3 linked regions of the Thermogemmata fonticola genome follow. The protein of the gene in region 1 interacts with the protein of each later gene in a pairwise test. Links are inferred from orthologs where the notes say so. Each region holds a gene or a part of one and is shown in the gene's direction. Other genes may lie near its edges.

The links. Proteins that work in one complex are often made in the same cells at the same time.
Region 2: the proteins of recO (region 1) and recR interact in binary tests that used the Escherichia coli proteins (3 or more experiments, as listed by UniProt). The link is inferred for Thermogemmata fonticola from one-to-one orthologs.
Region 3: the proteins of recO (region 1) and H0921_RS08980 interact in binary tests that used the Escherichia coli proteins (3 or more experiments, as listed by UniProt). The link is inferred for Thermogemmata fonticola from one-to-one orthologs.

Annotation. Positions count from the first base shown.
Region 1 is NZ_JACEFB010000006.1:240,539-245,666, reverse strand. Bases 1,165-4,088 are described here. They hold recO (DNA repair protein RecO), read left to right. Parts: upstream 1,165-2,222; coding sequence 2,223-2,954; downstream 2,955-4,088. Other genes in these bases: H0921_RS10545 (tetratricopeptide repeat protein), read left to right, coding at 2,944-4,088; pdxH (pyridoxamine 5'-phosphate oxidase), read right to left, coding at 1,370-2,050; H0921_RS10560 (serine hydrolase domain-containing protein), read right to left, coding at 1,165-1,193. Outside these bases: more of H0921_RS10560, read right to left, coding at 1-1,164; more of H0921_RS10545, read left to right, coding at 4,089-4,299; H0921_RS10540 (LptE family protein), read left to right, coding at 4,296-5,003. UniProt on the Escherichia coli protein: Involved in DNA repair and RecF pathway recombination.
Region 2 is NZ_JACEFB010000001.1:681,503-685,577, reverse strand. The notes cover bases 63-2,966. They hold recR (recombination mediator RecR), read left to right. Parts: upstream 63-1,145; coding sequence 1,146-1,787; downstream 1,788-2,966. Other genes in these bases: rpoN (RNA polymerase factor sigma-54), read left to right, coding at 1,873-2,966; H0921_RS02510 (YbaB/EbfC family nucleoid-associated protein), read left to right, coding at 688-1,047; dnaX (DNA polymerase III subunit gamma/tau), read left to right, coding at 63-685. Outside these bases: more of dnaX, read left to right, coding at 1-62; more of rpoN, read left to right, coding at 2,967-3,585; H0921_RS02495 (acyl-CoA carboxylase subunit beta), read left to right, coding at 3,582-4,075. UniProt on the Escherichia coli protein: May play a role in DNA repair. It seems to be involved in an RecBC-independent recombinational process of DNA repair. It may act with RecF and RecO.
Region 3 is NZ_JACEFB010000005.1:103,880-107,802, forward strand. What follows is about bases 63-2,814. They hold H0921_RS08980 (single-stranded DNA-binding protein), read left to right. Parts: upstream 63-1,059; coding sequence 1,060-1,569; downstream 1,570-2,814. Other genes in these bases: rpsF (30S ribosomal protein S6), read left to right, coding at 76-600; rplI (50S ribosomal protein L9), read left to right, coding at 1,801-2,379; H0921_RS08990 (putative molybdenum carrier protein), read right to left, coding at 2,488-2,814. Also shown: more of H0921_RS08990, read right to left, coding at 2,815-3,036; dnaB (replicative DNA helicase), read left to right, coding at 3,404-3,923. UniProt on the Escherichia coli protein: Plays an important role in DNA replication, recombination and repair. Binds to ssDNA and to an array of partner proteins to recruit them to their sites of action during DNA metabolism. Acts as a sliding platform that migrates on DNA via reptation.

The DNA of each region.
Region 1 (5,128 bases):
ACCTGCCGCCGCAAAGGAGTCACGTTCCCCTTTTCATCAGGATGGAGGCGATTGGTGAGCAGGATCACCGCGGTTTGTGTCGCCGGATCAAGCCACAGACTGGTGCCGGTAAAACCGGTATGTCCGAAGCTGCGGTCCCTGGGAAACAGATCACCTCGTGGTGCGGAATAAGGGGTATCCACGTCCCAACCGTAGGTTCGCAAGCCGGTGGTTACGGCACCTGAGGGGGATTGGCCCACTGTGACCTTGCGGGGAGTTGTCCATTGCCGGACGGTCGATTCGCGGAACAGTCGTTTCCCATCGAGTTCTCCGCCTTGCAGGAGCATGCGGCAGAATCGAGCCAGGTCCTGAGCTGTCGAAAACAAACCGGCATGGCCGGCGATGCCTCCGAGGAGAGCAGCTCGTGGATCATGGACCTCGCCCTGAAGCATCCGCTCTTGCCGGCGCCCTGTTCCAGCGGAGCGGCGCTTCTGATCCTCGGTTAGCTTATAGTCCGTGTCCTTCATTCCCAAAGGTTCCCAGAGCTGCTTGCGGCAAAAAACTTCCAAGGACTGTCCGCTGACAAGTTCCACCACGCGACCCAGGACGAGATACCCAACGTCCGAGTAACGGAACCGCTCGCCCGGCGGATTCAGCAATTTCAAGCGTGCAATCCGTTCCCAGGCTTGCTTCGCACCCGCCGCATAGTCCGCCAGGGGATTGTCCGCAATCAGCCCCGCTGTGTGGAGCAACAGGTGTTCGAGAGTGACCTTTTCCTTACCTTCTGCTGCAAATTCAGGCCAGTACCGGGCAACCGTGTCACTGACACGCAATTGTCCTGCCTCGACCAGATGCATGACGGCACTGGCTGTCGCCACCGGTTTGGTCAGCGAAGCCAGATCAAAGAGGGTGTCCATCGTCATCGGCTGCCGCTGGGGTTGTTGCAAGCGGTCGCCGAAGGCCTTGATATAAAGCGAGCGGTCCTTGTGTAAGATGTGCACGACGGCTCCCGCAGTTTCTCCCTGTTCGATGGCCTGCTGGACAGCTGCATCAATTTGCTTCAGCACCTCCGAGACACCGGATGGGAATAACCCCCCTGCCAAGCTGGAGATAGCGGTATAACCGATCGGTGCCGCGGTACCGCCCGATTTCCCACCTGATAGGTGAGCCAATACGGCAAACAATGAGCTTCGTAACCACTCACGCCGTTGCATGTCTCCGCCTCCCCCTCGAACTGAAGCATTGCTTCCCAATAACGGTACCTCCCCTAAGTCATACACTGCCCTGCTATTGGTTCCCCGATGCGGGCGTATCCCCAAAAGCAACGTTACGAGCACGCCTTGCCGCATGCCGAAAAGCCCGCGCGGTTCCGCTGGCGTTTAGCCGGCCATCACGGGGCCAGACGGCAGCGCTGCCAGGGAGCGCCTACCCGGCTGCGGGAAAACTGGATGCGGTCATGCAGGCGGTTGGGTCGTCCTTGCCAGAACTCGAACACGAAAGGCACCAGGCGATATCCCCCCCAATGGGGCGGGCGCGGAATGTTCCCATCCGGATACCGAGCCATCCACTCCGCATGCAGGCGTTCCAGATAGGTCCGATCCGGAATGACTGCACTTTGTTCGGATGCCCAGGCCCCCAGGCGCGAACCCAAGGGACGGGTTCGAAAATATTCATCCGATTCTTCCGCGCTGGTCAACTCTACGATTCCTTCCACACGTACCTGCCGCTCCAGAGGGTGCCAGGGAAAAACCAGGGCGGCCTGCGGATTGGCGGATAATTCGCGGGCCTTGCGACTTTGATAGCTCGTGAAAAAGGTCAGACCCCGTTCATCGAAACCTTTGAGCAGGACCATGCGGGCGGAAGGCTTTCCGTCTGGAGCCGCCGTTGCCAGAACCATGGCATTCGGCTCCGGCAAGCCTGCGGCCAAAGCCTCCTCGAACCACCGTTGAAATAATGCCAGGGGATCGTCTCCGGCTTGCTCTTCCGACAAACCACCCTGGCTGTACTCCTGGCGTAACTCTGCGAGTGAGCGGCCCAAACCCGATCCTGATGGATTGGTGTGTTCGACCATCGTGATTCCCTGAAGTCGGCATTTACCCCTTCGAGGAAGGGCGATTTTGACTCCGCCCCACCTAGCCGTAACGTCCTCCCTCCGGCTTGCAGCAACCTGCGCGACATATCATTCCTAGACATACCATCACTATATTCCCAACCCAAGAGGTGGAATACCGAGGGCCGTCCAGATGCCAGCGGAAGCAGCCACGGGACTGGTAGTCCGAGCCAGTGACTGGAGTGAAACCAGCCGCATCGTCACTCTTTTCACACGCGAATGGGGCAAGATACGCGCCTTGGCCAAAGGCGGGCGGCGCTTGCGCTCCAATTTCGAGATCGCTTTCGACCTGCTTACTGTCTGCCGGGTGATGGTCATTCGCAAAGGTCACGGCGGACTCGACCTGCTCACGGAAGCACGGGTAGAACAGCGCTTTGCCATCCTACGGAAAAGCTTGGCTGCTTTATATGTCGGCTACTACTTGGCGGAACTGCTCGCAGAAGGAACCCAAGATTACGATCCGCACCCGACCCTCTACGACACCGCCATTTCCGCCTTGGAATCCCTCGAAGCCGGTAGACATCCTGCCCTAGTCGCCACGGAATTTGAACTTGCTTGGTTGCGGGAAGTTGGTTATAGCCCACGCCTGGATGCCTGTGCTGTCTGCGGGGGGTCCGTCGGGGGGGAGGATGTGGTATGGAGTCCGGCAGCGGGTGGAGTGGTCTGCCCTCAATGCCGCAGCCGGGTTTTGGAAGGAGTACGCCTCTCCCCCGGTAGCTGGTTGTGGTTGCAGCGGTTGTCGCAAGGGGAAGCTTTACCCGCCTCCCTCCCCCCGCCCTGTGATGTCCGCCAGGCTCTGGGTCTGGCCGTTACCCAGGTACTGGGCCGGCGACCGAAAATGCTGAGGTATCTGGATGGCCAGTAACACAGCCAGAACAAAATATCACCGTCTAGGCGCTCCCCGCACGGTGCTCCTCCTCTGGTGTCTGCTAGCCGCCCTTTGGGTCGGCACCACTGGCTGCCACAGTTGGCAGAACTTCCGCGAGCGGGCTGTCCAGTTCCGCCATGCCGTCTTCGATAGCAGCTATCAGGACCCTAAAGCCCAGGAGAAAATGACCGAGGCCGACCGCCTCTTCGCCGAGGGACGTTACTCTCAAGCCCGCAAAATCTACAAGAAACTGGCCGACAACCAGGGCAATCCGACTGACCTAGCCGAACGGGCACGTTTCTTCCAGGCCGAGTGCCGCTTCCACGAAGGCCACTATCCGGAAGCTGTGGATACTTATCACCGGCTACTTCTGGACTTCCCTGCTGGGGCTTATCGCCGCGATGCCTGTAACCGCATGTATCAGATTGCCGACTACTGGCTCAACGATTTCCGCGATGAACTCGCTCGGCGCAAAGACGAATCCGGCATCCTCTACTGGCGCCCCCGCTGGCCGAACCCCTTCGATCGCACTCGGCCCGCTATCGATCAGGAGGGGCGGCTCCTGGAAACCCTCAACAACATCTGGGTGCAGGACATTTCCGGCCCTTACGCCGACAAGGCCATGTTCTGGTGTGGTTACATCAACTTCGTCCGGGGCAACTTTCAGGAAGCCGATCACTGCTTCAGCCAACTCGTCGAATTCCACAAGGACAGCCCCTTGCTGCCGCATGCGCTCCTCTATGCCGTGCAAGCCAAAAATGCCGCCACCGGAGGACCGGATTACGACATCCGCCGCGCCGCCGAAGCTCTACACCTGATTCACATGGCAGAAACGAGCTTGCCGGAATTCACTCAGGACCCGCAGCTCTCCGAACGCCTGCGCCGCGCCAAACAAGCTATTCGCCAGCAACAGGCAGAACACGATCTGCGCACCGCCGAATACTACGAGCGCACCGGCCATCCCGGATCGGCGGTTTTCTACTATGAACTCGTCCGCCGCCGCTATGCCGGCACCCGCTACGCCGACCTCGCCACACAACGCAAGGAACATCTGCTCGCGCTCGCCCAAGCGGGGCGGCCTGCACCAGGGAATGACCCTTGGGCCATTCTGCAAGCCAAATGGAAAGAATGGTTCGGGGATCCTCAACCGGTGATCACGCCAGCTTCTAGCCAAGTGCCCGCTCCCACGGCTCCCCCTACTCCCCCACAGCCAGCGTCCCCTCCTAGCCCATCCTCCCCTCAGCCTTCTGCCACGGAGATGAAGCCAGAGGCGCCCAACCCACTTCCCGGCGATCTTCCAGATCGCGGGGCTTCCGTTCCTCCTCCGGGGAAGATGCCATGAAGCCGATCCACGCCTTCCACCCTGCCCCCGCCCAGCGATGCCATCCTCGGCGCACATTCCTGTCTTGGCTCGGCGGAACCGCTCTCGCATTCGTTGGTTGCCAGAACACCGGCCCGATCCACATTTTCGGGTATCGCCTCGGTGCAGATGCACTTTATGATCCCAACATCCGCACTGTCTACGTCCCAGTCTTCGCCAACCGGGCCTTGCAAACGACCCCCTACCGCGGCTTTGAAGTGGACCTGACCCAGGCCGTCATTCGGGAGATTGGGCGAACCACTTCCTTCCGGGTTGTCTCCGATCCCGAACGAGCCGACACGGAGTTGATCGGAGTCATCGTCGGCATCCAGAAGCAAATCCTCAATCGTACCCAACAGAACATGGTCCGGGATGGCGACTTGATTGTCACCGTCGATGTGGTCTGGCGCGACTTGCGTGACGGCACTATCCTCTCCGCCCCCCGCAAAGGAGCACGTCCCCCAGCAGCTCCCTTACCAGGAGACATCCTACCCATCCCCGGCCCCTTTGATCCCAATCTCCCCCCTCCAGCTCCCTTGCCCGAAGCACCTCAAGTCATCCCCACGCGCTTGGTCGCCGCCGGACGATACTTGTCCGAATTGGGCGAAACCAGTAGCTCCGCTGCCAAACGGGTCCAGGATCAGCTCGCCACGCAGATCGTCTCCATGATGGAACGGCCCTGGTGATGACCGCCCCAGACACCATCCTTACTTGGACACAACCCACCGACCCACTGACGAACTTATTCCGCCCCAGCAGATAAGGCGCTTCCCGCACATCCTGCCTCGCTCCGATCGTATTTCCAGACGAT
Region 2 (4,075 bases), on another replicon or contig:
GCGTACCGGGACGATGCCTCCTGCGGGGACCGCGCCGCCAACACGGAGCGCTCCTTCGGCCAGTTCCGGCAGCAGCATCGGGGCCAAAAGAATGGAGGGGCTAGCGGCATCCGAGCCGTCCGGCCCCATCCCCTTGACCCCGGAGACGGTCGCAGAGGTGTGGTCGGAATGCCTGCGCCGCCTGACGGACAGATTTCCTATCCTCGCTAATCATCTCAAGCAGGCCTTGCCGCCAGCAATTTCCGGGCCAAATACGGTAGTGATCCGCTTCCCGGCGCCATACAATTTGGCATACGAGGCGTGCAGTCAAAACGAGCACTTTGCTCGCCGCCTCGAAGAGACGCTCCTAGCAGTCACGGGGCAGCCGGTGGCCGTCCGTTACGAGCGGGTTCCGACGCTAGGCGGTAGCGGCTCCGCTGGCGAGGCAAGCTCAGGATTGGCCGGTCTTCCGGCTTCGGGAATGGTTCCGCCGGGACCAGGGTCAGCCAGCGGGAGCGATCCCCGCCGCCCTTGGCTCGATTGGCCCTTGTTCCGCAAAGCCATCGAGACGCTCGACGCCCAGATCATCCGTGTCGATGAGGGTTTCCAGCCGCGGCCCCCGGCGACGACCCACGAGCCGCCCCGCCCTAGCGACAACGGGGAGCAACCGCCGGAGACTAACTCCGAACCGGACGACGAGGGATAAGAATGTTCAAAGAATTCGGCCAATTGATGAGCCTGCTCCGCAATTCCGGCAAACTTCAGGAGCAGTTGCAGCAGTTCCAGCAGCAGTTGGGCCAGATTGTGGTGGAAGCCTCCGCCGGCGGCGGCTATGTCACCGCCCGCATGAATGGCCGCCTGGAACTGGTCGATCTCCGGCTGTCGGAAGACCTGCTGGCTCTCCAGGACCGGGAAATGATGGAGGATTTGATCGTGGCGGCGGTGAATCAGGCCTTGCAGCAGGTGCGGCAGCGGATCGCCGAGGAAGGGGCGAAGATCGCCGCTCAATTGGGTTTGCCCGCCGGCCTGGGCGGCTTGCCAGGATTTGGACCTCCGTCTGGTTCGTAACTGCCGGATCGCGGGCGGCCTGTCGCAGGCGGCTTGACGGCGGGAAGTCCACTGGAGGGCCGGAAGTACAGAGGACTGCAGGGGGGAGGAAGCACGGCGTGGGAACAGGTCGGACGTTTGCAGGAGCGGCTCCGGTGACGCAGGCGGAAAAAGGTGTCTTGGGAGAGGTGTTGCAGGAATTGACGAAGCTGCCGGGGATCGGCCCCAAGAGTGCGGAGCGGATCGCCTTTTATCTGCTGGCGGGGGATCGCAGCCGGGCCAAAGCGCTGGTGGAAGTGTTGCAGCGGGCCATTGAACGCCTGCGTCCTTGCCGCGAGTGCTTTTATCTGAGTGATGAGGAATTGTGCCCCATCTGCCAGGACCCCAAGCGGGATGGCAGCGTGCTATGCGTGGTAGAGACGCCGCGCGATGTCGGTGTGATCGAACGCGTGGGGACTTTCCGTGGGCGGTATCATGTGCTGGGAGGCCGTTTGGCCCCGTTGGAGGGAGTGGGACCAGAACGGCTGACCTTTTCCGCCCTAGTGGAACGGGTGCGGCGCGGCGGTGTTCGTGAGGTCATCCTGGCCACCAGCCCCACCGTAGAGGGAGATGGCACCGCCCTGTTCGCCGCGGACCTGCTCGCCCCCACCGGGGTAACAATCACCCGCTTGGCCCGGGGCTTGCCCAGCGGCGGGTCGCTAGAATTGGCCAATCCCCAAATGCTGGCCGACGCCCTAGAAGGACGCCGGGCTTTTACCTGACCTAACCTGGTACAGGCCATGACCTGCCCCCTCTGGTCCGACTCCCCGGAGGGCGCGTAATTCTGGACGGGAGGAAAGAGTACGCATGAGTTCGCTGCGCCTCGGAATGGACATGCAGTTGATCCAAGGTCAGAAGATGATTCTGGCCCCGCGCATGATCCAGTCCATGGAAATCCTCCAGTTGCCCCTGGCGGACTTGCAGGCGCGCATCGAGCGGGAGTTGCAAGAAAACCCCTTCCTGGAGCTACGCGAGCGGCTTGGCGAAGCCGCAAGCTCCCGCGCCAAAGAGGAGTCCTCCGCCGAACCCCTGCACTACGATGAGAGCGGCGCCAGCGAATACGAGCGGCTCGAACAACTCAACCGCGAATGGGAGGGGGTGTTCGATGACGAGCCGCGCTTGAGCCGCTCCGCCGTCGAGGAAGCCGGCGAACGCAAACTGGAAGTCATGGCCAACGTGCCGGACCGGGCGCCTTCCTTGCAAGAGCACCTGGCGGCCCAAATCGCCGAATGGGACCTCGACGACCGCACGCGCCGCTTGGCTTTGCACATCTGCTCCTACATCGACCGCACCGGCTATCTCGGTACACGGGTGAGCATCCGCACGCGCCGGGGCCAGCGCGACGAGCATGAAGAGGAAATTTTCCGCCCGGTGCCACTGTCAGAAATCGCCGCCACTTTCGACGAGCAACCGACCACTGCGGAGGAAGTCGAACAGGTCCTCCTCAACGTCGTGCAGAAACTCGATCCCCCCGGCGTCGGCGCCCGCAACATGGCCGAATGCCTCTTGCTCCAAATCACTGAAGAGACCCCTCACGCCGACATGCTCCGCGTCTTGATTCGCGATCATCTCGAAGACATTGCCCACAACCGCTTGCCTGTTATTCAACGGGCCACCCACTGGGATATTCCCGCCATCCAGGCGGCGATCGAGACGCTGCGGCATCAACTCGATCCCAAACCCGGCCTGCGCTTCGGGGAAAGCGAAGCTCGCTATGTCCTCCCTGATGTCATTGTGGAACGGACCGACGATGGGAATTACACCGTTCGGCTGGTGGAAGACTGGGTCCCACCGATTCGGATCAGTCGGCGCACTGTCGAGCTGCTGCGCCGCACGGACCTGGATGAGCCGACCCGGCAAATGCTGCGCAAGAAGTTGCAAGCCGCCGATTGGCTGGTTAAGGCGGTGGAACAGCGGCGGCAGACCATCCTGAAGGTGACCCAAGCCATTATCGAGCATCAGCGTCCGTTCCTCGACCTGGGACCGGAACACATCCAGCCGCTCAAGATGCAGCAGATTGCTGAGCAGGTCGGTGTCCACGTCACGACGGTCAGCCGGGCCGTGGATGAAAAATGGGTGCAAACCCCCCGCGGCCTCTTTCCCCTCAAGCGCTTCTTTGGCGGCGGTAAAGCTAACGAGCAGACCGGCGAAGATGTCGCTTACGAAGTCATCAAGCAGAAGCTGCTGGAACTTGTCGCCCAGGAGGACAAAGCCAATCCCCTCTCGGATGAGGAATTGGTCGCCCGCCTCAATGCCGCCGGTTATCCGGTGAAACGGCGGACAGTGACCAAATACCGCAAGCTGCTCAACATCCCCTCCAGTCGGCAGCGGAAGGACTGGTCCCGTGTGGAAGCTCGTGCGGATCCCACGGCTCAGGTCGAGGTCTCCTCGGCTTATCCGCCTCCGCATCCCGCAGGTCGTCCGGACGCCCCGGAAGCGGGGCCGGCCTTTCCCTCCCCCTCCCTTGGTCCCGCCGCCGAGCAGCCACCTGCGGACATGGAGGAAGCATCCCGGCCATGATCCCTGACTTTCGAGCCGAGGAGGAGCGCCTGCGTCAAGGCGGTGGTCCGGCCGCCATAGCTCGCCAGCATGAGAAAGGACGCCTGACGGCCCGCGAACGGATCGCCCGCCTTTTGGACGACCCGCCCGCCTGGCTGGAGTTGGGCTTGTGGGCGGCGTGGAATATGTACAGCGAATGGGGCGGGGCGCCGGCAGCGGGAGTTATCACCGGCATTGGCCGCGTCGCTCAGCGCCACGTCATGATCATCGCCAACGACGCCACGGTCAAAGCCGGCGCCTTCTTCCCCATGACGGTCAAAAAGGTCCTTCGCGCCCAAAGGATTGCCCGCGAGCAGCGTCTGCCGCTCCTGTACCTGGTGGATTCCGCTGGCGTCTTCCTGCCGCTGCAAGATGAAGTCTTCCCCGATGAGGACGATTTTGGCCGTATCTTTCGCAACAACGCCGTGCTCTCCGCGGAAGGGATTCCCCAATTGGCGGCGATCATGGGCAA
Region 3 (3,923 bases), on another replicon or contig:
ACAGCGGCCGTGTTCTGTCGTTGCATCCACGGTTCCAGACTGCCTGCGCTGGCAGTCCCAAAAGTGAGGCTAACCATGCCAGTCAACACCTACGAAACGATGTTGCTCCTGGACCCCACCAAGGTCAGTACGGACAGCGAGGGAGTCCTCAAGCATTTGCATGCCCTCTGGGAACGGCATGAGGCGAAGATTCTCGTCAGCCGCCCTTGGGACTACAACCACAAATTGGCCTATCCGATTCGCAAGTTCAAAAAAGGGGCGTATCACGTCATCTATTATCAGCAGGACAGCCAAAAACAGCGGGAACTGGACCGTGATATCAAACTCCAGGAAGGCCTCGTCCTGCGCCATCTGACAATCCGTTTGCATCCCAAATGGGTGGACGCCATGCTCAACGTGGCACGCGAGGATCATTCGACGGCCTTCGCTCTGCGGGGCATGCGTGAAGATGTACCTTTGGCAGAAGACGTGCCTCCCTCAGCGACCCCGGACAGCGGAGCCGCCGAAGCTCCTCCAGCTTCCACTCCGACTCCGGCCCCGACGCCTGCACCCACCCGCCGCTCGCGCCGCAGCGCGGAGGGTGCCGATAAATCGGAATAAACCGCATACACCCACCCTGAAGTTCTCGTGCTCCCGCGAGTATTGACAAAACCACCGTTGTTGACGAAACCATCGTTCTCATCGCTCCGTCCCGCTCGATGGCCTCTACCTGAGCGGGGGCAAGGAATTGCCTACCTGTTTCTCCGGTAAGATAGGATTGATGCCATTTTTTCCGCGCGAGGTAAGGCAACAGGCTCGCTTCTTCCTGCCTGATCCTTGGAGTTGTTCCATCTTCCCGCCCTTCCCGGAATAGTAGGATTGTGCTGGCAGTCAATTTCTCCGACGCCCGCACCTACGGGGTATCCGATGTTCTAAACCCCTCGGCTGATTTTTTTCCACCTACGGACCTTGCGATGGACAGGTGGGTGTGGGATAGTTGGTAAGAGGATGGCGTCTCAACCGTTTCCCAGAGTCTGAACCGTATCCCCTAGCGAGACCCATCCGAGAGGAGGTCGCACCATGGCGACGTTGAACAAAGTGATGTTGATTGGCCGGCTGACCGACAATCCGGAAGCTCCACGCACCCTTCCCAGCGGCAACACGGTCATCAAGTTCCGCTTTGCCGTCGGGCGCAGCCGCAAAAATCCCCAAACCGGGCAATGGGAAAACGATCCCAACCCCCTCTACATCGATTGTGAAGCCTACAGCCGGCCGGACACACGCCGCAATCTGCCCGAACTGATCTACCAATATGCGCGCAAGGGAGACCCGCTCTACATTGAGGGGCGGTTGCAACTCGACCAATGGGAAGACAAAAACGGCGGCGGCAAACGCTCCAAACACAAAGTCGTGGTGGAAAGCATCGAATTCCTGGGCAGCCGCAATCCCGATGGCCCGCCTCCCGCCCCGGCCAACCGTTCCAATTCCCGCGTGACCGCCTCTGCTCCCCACGATGAGGAATTGCCGGACTCCTATACCCCGGATACCCCCTCCACCGGCCAAGAGGATGAGGACCCCATTCCTTTCTGATCCGCAGATTCTGATACGCAGATCATCCGCCCCTGAAGCGTGGCCGCTGGCTTAAGCCAAGGCCACGAGCAGGACCTGCCGGGAGGAATTACGCCCCCCTGCGGACAGTGGCCGGATTGATCCCTAAGATGACAAATCCCGGTACTGTATGCGCGAGGGGACATAGCTCACCCAATGGAAAAGAGTCCGCCCGGCATCGCATCCGCGGCGGATTCCTAAGGAGTAATTTCCATGGCCAAGAAAAGCTCAGCCAAGGCAGCCGGTCAAGCCGCGACAACCGCTTCCACCCAACGCCAGCCCAAAAAGAAAATCAAAAAGCGGCAACAGGTGAAAAAGGACCCGCATGGCAACGTCTTCGTCGTGCTAGTCCAGGATGTTCCTCATCTCGGACGGCAAGGAGAGGTCGTGCGGGTTCGTCCCGGCTATGCCCGCAATTACCTGTATCCCTACGGATTGGCGGTACCCCCCACCGAGGAAAACCTCCGCCGCTTGGAACAGTACAAGATTCAGGTCCAGAAAGCACGCGAAGCGAAAATCGCGGACCTCAAGGTGTTGGCCGAGCAACTCTCCCGCCTGCCCGTTATCACCATCGAAGCCAACGCCAACGAAGAAGGCCATCTCTATGGGTCGATCGGTCCGGTCGAAATCAGCAAATACCTCAAGGGGAAGAATCTGCTTGTCGAACCGGAAATGATCCGCATGGAGCAGCACATCAAGGAGGCCAACACCATCGTCGAAGTGCCGGTGCACCTGGGCTATTCCATCGAAGCCAAGATTCAGGTCGCCGTTATCGCCGCGACCCGGCGTTGAAAAGCCGTCAGGACGAACCGGGAACAACAGCCAACACAAGCCTTCCCAGCGGCGTGGGCCAGCACATTCCCCCACCAGGGTCGGAAAAAAAAAGACCAGGCCCAAGGACTATATTCCGGAAGACACGATGGGCGGCGCGCTGACTCCCCCGGCTGACTGGTTTTTGACCAGTTGAAAAACCTGCACCAAAAAGCGGTAGGTGAATTCCTCGATCCCCTCGGCGTTACTTTCGCGATTCCCCGCCACGTTCAACACAAAAATGTTATTTTGGACCAGCCATTGGAACACCTCTTCCGGCGTCACTTTCACTTTGGAACGCGGGGATTTCGGATACGGGATTTTCAATAAGGGCCGCTGGAGTTCTTCGGCATAGCGGAGAGTGGCAGCCACACCATCCGCATTCCAGCGACTGGCGATACAGAGCGTGCCCCGAGCAAATTCCACATTCCGACGTGTTCGCTTGGTGTATTCGCTTGTGGGTAAAGCCAGCATGCCGTAGAGCCGCTCGTATTCGGGCTTCGGGCCATCCTCGGTCAGAAAACCTTTCGGCATCCAGCCGCCCGTAGGTATGCCACAGGCTTTAGCGGCCTTCAAACCTCCCAAATCCGCACCCGTCTGCCCCCCGGAAATCACCCGCTTCAACTCAAATGCCGCCATGATTGCACCCCCCGGAAGTCCTGGATACCCCCCCCGCTGGCAAGACGAACCTGGACATGATGGAATGAAGGCTTCGTCCCCCTTGTGTTTATTCTACAGCAGCGATAGCACAACTGTCTTTTGATCTGACGGTAGCGCTCGTGTGATCACTCGATGGCCAGGCCCCGGCCTCAGCGACGCCGGATGGACTACACCACCAACCTTGCAATCGCCCTTCCCCGTCTAGCACAATCAGGATATGTTAGGCACCCGCGGAGCAGGACAGGTTAGGGTGTAAGGTCCGCGGCAACGAGCGGGATTCGCCGCCCGGACCGCCCTGTCCTGCCCCAGAGTTTGAGTTGTTGATGTCGCCGGAAGGCAGAGTAAGATGTCCGACGGACTGAATGAGCGTGCTTTACCCCATAACCTTGAAGCGGAAAAAGGGGTCCTGGGAGGCATTCTCCGCGACCCTGACGAATTGCCGACCGTGCAACAGTTGTTACGTCCTGACAATTTCTATCTCGATGCGCACCAGAAGATCTACGCTGCCATCCTGGAGCTGGCCAACGAGAACCTTCCCATCGATCTGGTCATGCTCCATGAGCGGCTGAAGCGGAACAAACAACTGGAAGATGTGGGAGGCGCCCTTTATCTGACCGAATTGTGGGAGGCGGTTCCTACAGGGGCGAATGCGGAATACCATGCCCGCATCGTGCGGGATGCCGCCATGGTGCGCAGCCTCATCCACGCGGGCACGGAAATCCTCCGGGAAGCCTACGAACGCACACAATCGGCAGATGAGTTGGTCGCCCAGGCGGAACGCCGCATCATGGACATCGCCAGGGCGGGCTTGATTGGCGAAACCAAGACCCTTTCGGAAGCCATCCATGAAGCCTTCGCCCGCATCG